DNA from 2 places in the Subtercola endophyticus genome. Region 1 is predicted to be linked to the other one. Evidence: predicted binding sites of a transcription regulator. Region 1 holds the regulator's gene; the other holds the start of a gene.
What was found. The regulator LexA, encoded in region 1, represses DNA repair genes until DNA is damaged. The targets are predictions, from matches to a motif close to TCGAACANNTGTTCGA.
Positions count from the first base shown of each region.

Region 2: the regulator LexA is predicted to act here: its motif matches at 2,568-2,583, upstream of LQ955_RS10325 (HNH endonuclease signature motif containing protein).

Region 1 covers NZ_CP087997.1:1,763,541-1,767,961, forward strand. Annotated here, with positions in the region: gene LQ955_RS08290 (histidinol-phosphate transaminase) at 1-800, opposite strand, end outside; gene LQ955_RS08295 (LysM peptidoglycan-binding domain-containing protein) at 897-1,199, opposite strand; gene lexA (transcriptional repressor LexA) at 1,652-2,317, shown strand; gene hflX (GTPase HflX) at 2,466-4,052, opposite strand; gene LQ955_RS08310 (class I SAM-dependent methyltransferase) at 4,093-4,421, shown strand, end outside.
Region 2 covers NZ_CP087997.1:2,205,053-2,209,473, forward strand. Annotated here, with positions in the region: gene LQ955_RS10320 (alpha/beta fold hydrolase) at 1-742, shown strand, start outside; gene LQ955_RS10325 (HNH endonuclease signature motif containing protein) at 971-2,557, opposite strand; gene LQ955_RS10330 (EamA family transporter) at 2,754-3,866, opposite strand; gene LQ955_RS10335 (CGNR zinc finger domain-containing protein) at 3,905-4,421, shown strand, end outside.

The sequences.
Region 1 (4,421 bases):
GCGAGCGCGGCGACCGCCGCTGCCTGCGTCAACGACGAGAGGTGGTACGGCAGACGCACCAGCCGCAGGGCGTCGCTGATCGCGGGGTCTGCAGCGAGGTAACCGAGGCGGGCGCCGGCGAAGGCGAAGGCCTTGCTCATGGTTCGCGTGACGATGAGGCGCTCGCGTCCCGGCAACAGCGACAGAGCGGTCGGCTCGCCGGCGTGCCCGAACTCGGCGTAGGCCTCGTCGACGACGACGATTCCGGGAGTGGCGTCGTAGGCAGCCGCGATGGTCTCGAGCGAGAGTGCGGTGCCGGTGGGGTTGTTCGGCGAGCAGAAGAACACGAGGTCGGGGCTGGTGCGTTCGATCCATTCGACGGCGGTCTGGGGCGAGATCTGGTACTCGGCATCGCGAACGCCCGCGATCCACTCGGTGCCGGTGCCCGCCGCGATGATGGGGTGCATCGAGTAGGTAGGGGGAAAGCCGAGAACGGATCGCCCGGGCCCGCCGAAGGCCTGCAGAATCTGCTGCAGAATCTCGTTCGAGCCGTTCGCCGCCCAGACATTGTCTCGCGACAAACCGCCGCCGAGGTACCGGGCGAGGCTGTCGCGCAGGGCAAGGAATTCACGGTCGGGGTAGCGGTTGACCGAGAGCAACTCCAGTGCGAGGGCCTCGATGATCGAGCGGGCCACGTCTTCGGGAATGGGATGAGTGTTCTCGTTGACGTTCAGCTGAACGGCCACCTTGAGCTCGGGTGCGCCGTAGGGCGAAAGCCCCCGGAGGTCGTCGCGGATGGGAAGATCGGCTAGAGAACTCACCTGCTCAATGGTAGTGCGTGCCGTCGCTGGTGTGCGTGCCGTCACCGGCGGTGAGTGCCGGCGGTGAGTGCCGGCGCTGACTGCCTTCGAACGGCGCTACTTGGCCGCGTACTCGGGCGGGAGGGCGAGGCGCTGGCCGGCGTGCACGTCGGATGTGTGCAGCTGATTGAGATCGACGATCTCGGCGATGATGTCGCGCGGGTCGGCCGACGGATCGAGCGACTGCGCGATACCCCAGAGACTCTCGCCCGACTGCACCGTCACGTAGCTGTAGGTGACGGGCTGCCCGCCACCGGTGGCGATGGCTGCACCGCCGCCGAGGAGGGCGAACGCGGCGAGGCCGGCGAGGAGAGGTAGGGAGACGAGCGCGACGAGCACCAGGCGACCGCGACGGGTCATGCGCAGGCGCGTACGCGAAACCGCCGCGCGCGGCGTCGAATCTGCCGCGCGTGGCGTCGAAACTCCCGCGTGTGGCACCGAAGCTGCCCCGCGTGGCGTCGTTGACGGACGAGCAGCGGTAAACGGTCGAGCGTCGAGCTGAAGTGCAGTCATGGCCTTGCCTCTCAAGGACGTACCCGTTGTAAGGGTTTTCGTACCAGGCGCTCGGCCGGGAGCGCCTGGTACGAAGCTGTGTTCCGAATATATCTTCGATTGTTCGAATGTTCAAGTCGAATATCAGCGCGAATCTCGCGACACACTCGAACATGTGTTTCTTCTTCGTGCAGTGTTCGATACAGTTTCGATAGTTGAGATCGACCGCATCGGTACTTCGAATAGTGAATCGCACACCACTGACATTGGTCGCAGCACGGTCGAAGCCCAGGCGAACCAGAGACGAAAGCGAGTACGACGTGGTCAGTGAACGAGGCGGAACCAGGCGACGCAAGTCGCTGAGCGAGAAACAACTGGCCATTCTCGAAGTGATCTCCGACGCGGTGAACCAGCAGGGGTATCCGCCGAGCATGCGCGAGATCGGCGACGCCGTGGGCCTCGCCTCGCTGTCGAGCGTGACCCACCAGCTGAACCAGCTCGAGTTGAGCGGGTACCTGCGGCGCGACCCGAATCGTCCTCGTGCGCTCGAGGTGCTGATCGATATACCCAAGGGCGACGCAGCAACGGCGGACTCCCCCACACCACACGGTGACGTGGCACTCGTTCCTCTCGTCGGGCGCATTGCCGCGGGCATCCCGATCACTGCAGAGCAGCAGGTGGAGGAGGTCTACCCACTGCCCCGGCAGCTCGTGGGCAAAGGTGAGCTGTTCATGCTGAAGGTCGTGGGCGAATCGATGATCGACGCGGCGATCTGCGATGGCGACTGGGTGGTCGTGCGCACGCAGAACACAGCGGAGAACGGTGACATCGTGGCCGCGATGCTCGACGAAGAGGCCACCGTGAAGGTGTTCCGCCAGCGTGACGGACACACCTGGCTGCTGCCGCGCAACTCGAACTTCGAGCCCATCTTGGGCGACTACGCGACCGTGCTCGGCAAGGTCGTCGCAGTGCTGCGCTCCGTCTGACGCTCGGATGACCGCCCGCTGCTGCGCGTGAGTCCGCTGCTGCGCGTCAGCCCGCCCCTGCTCGTGAGCCCGTTACGCCGAGTTGAGCCCGTTACAAAGGACTCAGTTCGTCGTAACGGGCTCATTTGCGTGGGTGGTAGACGTGAGGTCAGGTGGTGCTGAACTCCAGCAGCTGCGCCTCGAACTCGGGGTTCACGAGGGCGCGAACGTGGGTTCCGCCCTCTTCGTAGTCGGTGCTCAGCACGGTGCTGTGCTGGTGCATCTGCGAGATCAGGTCACCGCGGTCGTAGGGAACCAGAACGTCGACCTCGATCGACGGCGTGGGGAGCATCCCGTCGAGCAGCTGCAGCAGCTCCTCGATGCCTTCACCGGTGCGCGCCGAGACGAACACCGAGTGCGGCTCGAGGCCACGCAACACGATGCGGTCGCTCTCGTCGATGAGGTCGCTCTTGTTGAACACCACCAGCTCCGGGATGCCTCGGGCACCGGCCTCACCGATCACCTCACGCACCGTGGTGAGCTGGCTCGCGGGGTTGGGGTGCGATCCGTCGACCACGTGCAGAATGACGTCGGCGTCGGCAACCTCTTCGAGCGTGGAGCGGAACGCCTCCACCAATTGCGTCGGCAGGCTGCGCACGAACCCCACGGTGTCGACGAAGGTGAACTCGCGGCCGTCGGCGGTCTGGGTGCGTCGCACCGTTGCGTCGAGCGTCGCGAACAACGCGTTCTCGACCAGCAGTCCGGCGCCGGTGATGCGGTTCAGCAGCGAGGACTTACCTGCGTTCGTATAGCCGGCAATGGCCACAGACGGCACGGTGTTGCGCTTACGGTTGGCGCGCTTCGCCTCGCGGGCGGGCTTCATTGCGGCGATCTGCTTGCGCAGTCGCGACATGCGCGTGTGGATGCGGCGCCGATCGAGCTCGATCTTCGTCTCACCGGGGCCTCGTGAACCCATTCCCGATCCGGTGCCGCCAACCTGGCCACCGGCCTGGCGCGACATCGACTCGCCCCAGCCGCGCAGGCGCGGAAGCAGATATTCGAGCTGCGCGAGTTCGACCTGGGCCTTGCCCTCCCGGCTCTTGGCGTGCTGGCTGAAGATGTCGAGAATGACGGCTGTGCGGTCGATGACCTTGACCTTCACGATGTCTTCGAGGGCTCGCCGCTGGCTCGGTGCCAGCTCGCTGTCGGCGATGACGGTGTCGGCGCCGAGCGCCTTCACCACGCCGGCCAGCTCTTCGGCCTTGCCCTTGCCGAAGTAGGTGCTCGGGTCGGGGTTCGCCCGACGCTGCAGCAGACCGTCGAGCACCGCGGCACCCGCGGTTTCGGCGAGGGCGGCGAGCTCGTGCAGCGAGTTCTCGGCGTCGGTCAACGTGCCCTGGGTGTAAACGCCGATGAGCACGACGTTCTCGAGCCGCAACTGGCGGTATTCGACCTCGGTGACGTCTTCGAGTTCGGTGGAGAGACCGGCGACGCGGCGCAGAGCCTGACGGTCGGCCAGGTCGAACTGGTCACCGTCGTGGTTCGTTCGGCCCCGCGCATCCGCACTCTGGCGGTCGACCGCTTGCGCACTGCCGGGCGAGAACAGAGCGTAGCCGGATGCCCGGGCGTCGGCGCGCGCCAGAATACGGTCGACCGTGGATCGGGTCGACTCGTCGGTTGCCGCCGTGTCGGTTGCCGTGGTTGCCGTCTCGTCGAGAGTCGACTCGTTCGGCGAAAGTGAATCGTGTTCAGACATTGATGTAAAGACTAGACCTCTCATTTGCTACATTCCCTCTATGGCTTCCGACAATGGGCACTACTTCTCAGCTCACCCATCGACGGAACTCAAGCTCAAAGAGATTCCGGTGACTCTTGCCGGGCGATCGTTCTCTGCGATCACCGCGGGCGGCGTGTTCAGCCCCGACCGGGTGGATGCCGGAACCCAGGTTCTGCTCGCCAATACTCCCGCGCCGCCGCCCGGGGGCAATCTGCTCGATGTGGGGTGCGGCTGGGGGCCGATCTCGATTGCTCTTGCGCTGTTGTCACCCCACGCCACCGTGTGGGCTGTTGACGTCAACGAACGCGCTCTCGACCTCGTGCGGGCCAATGCTGAAAAGCTCGGCCT
Region 2 (4,421 bases), 440 kb from region 1:
CGGCCTGCACCTGCTGATGATCGATCGGCCCGGCTACGGGGCCTCCGACCCACTGCCGCGCGACGAAGACCCCGCTGTCGAGCGGCACGCCGACGATGTCGCCGAAGTGCTGCGACACTCTGCCCGGGCATCCGCAGGGGCGACCACCGCCGACTTCGACAGCGTCGGCGTCATCGGCTGGGGTGCCGGTGGCGGCGCCACCGCCCTCTCGCTCGCTGCGCGGTACCCCGATCTCGTCGACCGGCTCGCCGTCGTAGCCACCCCTCGTGTCGACGGCCCTGGCCTCATCGACCCCGTGCGACGGATGCTCGGCCTCTCCCGCATCGAAGCGTTCTCCCCGCGCTCACACCTCGACCGCGTCATCCGCTCGCACAGCGACCTCAGCGCCGAATCGCTCGGCATCGACGAAGCCGAACTCAGCCGTGCCGCGCCCGAGAACAAGGGGCTCTCCGGCCGCTTCGCCCGGATGCTCGCCGACGCGTCGCGCCAGGGCGCAACCGGTCTCGCGAACGACATACTCTCGTTCAGAGACCGTTCGTGGGCCATCGATCTGCCCGCCATCACCGCGCAGACCCTTCTGGTCTACGGCACCACCGATGCTCTGGTCGGCGCCCGTGACGGCAACTGGTACCGCAAACGCATCGCCGCTTCGCGTGTTCTCGAGGTGAAAGACGCCGGCGAGTTCGTCTACGTGTCGGAGTGGCCGCGCCTGCTCGAGCACGTCTCGCGCCCGGCTGCGTAACCTCGGTCGCGGTGCAGCCCGCGCCGTTCGGTGCAGTCGTGCCGACGGTGCAGCCCACGCGGTGCGATGCAGTCCTGCCGACGGTGCAGCCCGCGCCAGTGCAGGGGCAGGGGCAGGGGCAGGGGCAGGGGCAGGGGCACCTTCGTCCCCTGTCCGCGTGCATTGCTGGTGCTGTTGCTGTTGCTGGTGCTGGTGCTGGTGCTGGTGCTGGTGCTGGTGCTGGGATTATCAGGCTTCGGCGCGAAAACGTTCGGCGAGGCGCACGCGCGACTTCGTTGTGGTTGTCCACGTTCGGTACCGCCGGTCGAGCCAGGGAGGAGCCTTGATCTGCGGAGCACCACCACGCATTCGAATCTGCCAGCCCGACACTTCTATCGTTCGATGGTGGAACCAGCACAGGAGTACGCCGTTGTCGATGTGAGTCGCGCCACCGTCGGAGTGTGGTGTCACGTGGTGAATCTCGCACCACGACGCCGGAATGTCGCACCCGGGAACGATGCACCCTCCGTCTCGAAGGGTTATCGCTCGGCGCTGCCACCCCGTGAAACATCGCTGCTCAGTGGAGAGCTGAAGCACTCGACCCGCTCGGTCGAGCAACACCTTCTGCACGCCGCCTGCGCAGACCATCTGGCGCACCGTTCGCATCGAGACCGGTAGTTCGAGGCCTTCGATCCAGCCGATACCCGGTGCAGCTGAGACGAGCGGTATACGATCGCCTGGGTCGGCATCTGCGCTTGGGTCGGCATCTGCGCCCGTTTCATCACCTTGGCCTACGTCATTGTGCGCGTCTGCGACTATCTCCGGCTCGCTCCGGTCGCCGGGGCCGGTGCCCCCGGGATCGAGGTCACTCTGCGTCACCGTGACGAGCACTGTCGGAGCCGCACCACCGATACTGGGCGTCTGCGCAGACCGAGCGGAACAGTCGAGAACGGCGAGAAACACATCGTGCTGCTGCTGAACGCGGGAACGAGGATCGGAGACCGCTCCTGCCTCGGTTTGCGTGCCTTCGGAAGCGGAGCCAGAGAATGGGAACGCCACCGGCCGCGAGACCGGCGAGAGGTATGCGTCGAAAAGCCTCTGCAGTCGAGCAGCCGCCTCGGGAATCAGCACTCCCGACAGGGGCACGCCTGACGAGGTCGCCCTGCCCAAGCTGAGACTGCGGTGCTTCATCGCGCGTTCTTCGTCTGGTTCCACACCGTCGGGGTCGATCAGCGTTCGCCACACCGCCGCCTGCATTCTGAGCTCGTCGGGAGTCGCGGGCACCGGACACTCTGGACTGCTGCCGAGCGCGGCGTCGACGAGTTCGTGCTCGGCGGCGCGAACCGCGTCGTCTGATGCCCGCAGAGTCGGCACGGAGAGCCCAGAGACGATCGCTGTGGCCGTATCGAGCCCGAGCGTGCCGGATTCAACGGCCGCCGCCAGCACAGGAAATCGAGGCGGAAGCGGCGAGCCCGACAACGTCGCACCACCTCGCACCGCGCTCGCCACTCTCTGCAACCGCGCGACTGACGCAGATGACAGCTGCGTCACGCGTTGCAGCAGTTCGCAGGCAGTTCGACAGCCCTTTTTCACACAAAGCCGGTCTGACCCCAGCCCAGCCCGAGACCGATCGCAGATTTCGCCCGTCGCCGAAATCTGCACCGATTCAAGGCCCCGAGCTGCCTTCGCACCCGCTGCCGCGAGGATAAGCAAATCTTCATCGGCTCTCGCCTCGGCGTGAAGTTCTCTTCTGACCTGCATGGCACGCTCGGTAATGGCGTCGAGTTCAGCGACGAGCTGCTCGACGTCAGGAGCGATTGTGCAAGAACTTGACATGCCTCAATTCTCGCACATATATTCGAGTAATGCTCACTCAATTATCAATCAGTTTCGAACACCGGTGCTTCGGCGCCTTCGCGCACCAGTTCAATAACCTTCGAGTCAATAACCCCGGAGTCAATAACCCGCGTGCCCGATTGTTTTTCGCAGTACTGGCATGCGTTCGACTGGCATGTGTTCGGTCTGTGGCCAGTCAGGGCGTGGTCGCGGTCGCCGGGTCGACGTCACCGCCGAGATGCGGCTCGACGTGGGGCTCGACCATCGGCTCGAGGTGCGGCGCGAGGTGCGGCTCGGCGATCGGCTCGACGATCGGCTCGACCTCGACGCGGGCATCCACTCGCTCGGAACGCACAAACCCGATTCCGACCAGAATGAGAGCGCCGCCGACGAGTTGCAGCGGTGAGAGCTTTTCGCCGAGCAGCAGCCACGCGTAGAACGTCGCGGCGACCACCTCGAGCAGGCCCGCGAACGACGCCAGCCGCGAGCCGAGCATCTCGCTTGCGGTGATGCTCGCCGCGTAGGCGACAGCGGTGCCGAGAATGCCCACTGCCACGAGCGGAATCCACCAGGCGACCGAGGAGCCGAACAGGTCGACGTTGGTCATGCTGAAAGTGAACGGTATCAGCCCGGTGAGACCGACGACGAGCAGCATGACGCCGCCGATCAACAGCCCGAATCCCGCCAGAGCCACGGTCGGCAAGCCATCGCTCGGGCGCGCGGCGATGACGTAGTACAGAGCGCAGCCGACCATGGCCATCAGGGCGAACGTGAATCCGAGGGCGTCGAACGCTCCGCCACCGCCGGGCGACACCACGAGAAAGAGGCCGACGAGAGCAATCACCGAACCGACGAGTACGACGACCTTCGGCATGCGGCGCGTGCGCGCCCAGACGAAGGCGACGAGCAGCAGGGGGGCCATGTATTCGATGAGGATGCCCGTCGAAACCGGGATGCGCTGGATGGCCGCGAAGTAGACCAGCTGGGTGCCGGCGACGCCGACGCTCGCCATGGCCAGGACGCGCCAGCGCGAGTGCCACAGCGCACCCCAACGGCCCCGCAACGAGAGCAGGGCGAAGGGCAGCAGTGCGACGGCTCCGATCAGCACTCGCGCGGTGACGGCGGCGGCCGGGCTCCAGCCGGCCTCGAGCAGGGGTTTGATGAGAGCGCCAGAGGTGCCGAAGGTGGCCGCGGCGAGAACCGCCACGGCCAGGCCGGCCGTGGTCGACGAACGCCGTGGCGAAACGGCGACCGAAAGGCTCGACGGCGCCGTCACTGCGGCATCGGAGGAGCGGTTGACTGCACTCATGGCTTCGACGCTAGTCTGGTACCGAGTAAGGAGTCAATTTGCATTTTGCCCCTGACACCGAGGTCACTCTGGAGTTCACCGTGGCGCTCGCCAATACCGTCGCCGGCGCGACCAAGAGCGGTCGCGACGAGATCTCCACGCCCTCAGAGCTGACCGCGCTTCTTGACGCCTACGGCTACACCGGCCGCTTCGATCGTGACCAGGCCGAGTTGCTCGATGTCCGAGACACGCGCAGCCGCCTGCGTGAGGTGTGGCTGCTCGAGAGAGATGCAGCCGTCGCCGAGGTGAACGGCATGCTGCAGGCAGCGAAAGCCCTGCCCCATCTCGTTCGCCACGACACGTTCGACTGGCATCTGCACGCCACAGACCAACAGGCTCCGTTGGCCGAGCGCATCCGAGTCGAAGTGTCACTTGCCCTGGTCGACGTGATCAGAACCGACGAGATGAACAGGCTGCGCGCCTGCGAAGCCGACGATTGCGACGGGTTATTGCTCGACCTGTCGCGCAACGGGTCGAAGCGATTCTGCAGTGTTCGCTGCGGCAACCGGATGAACA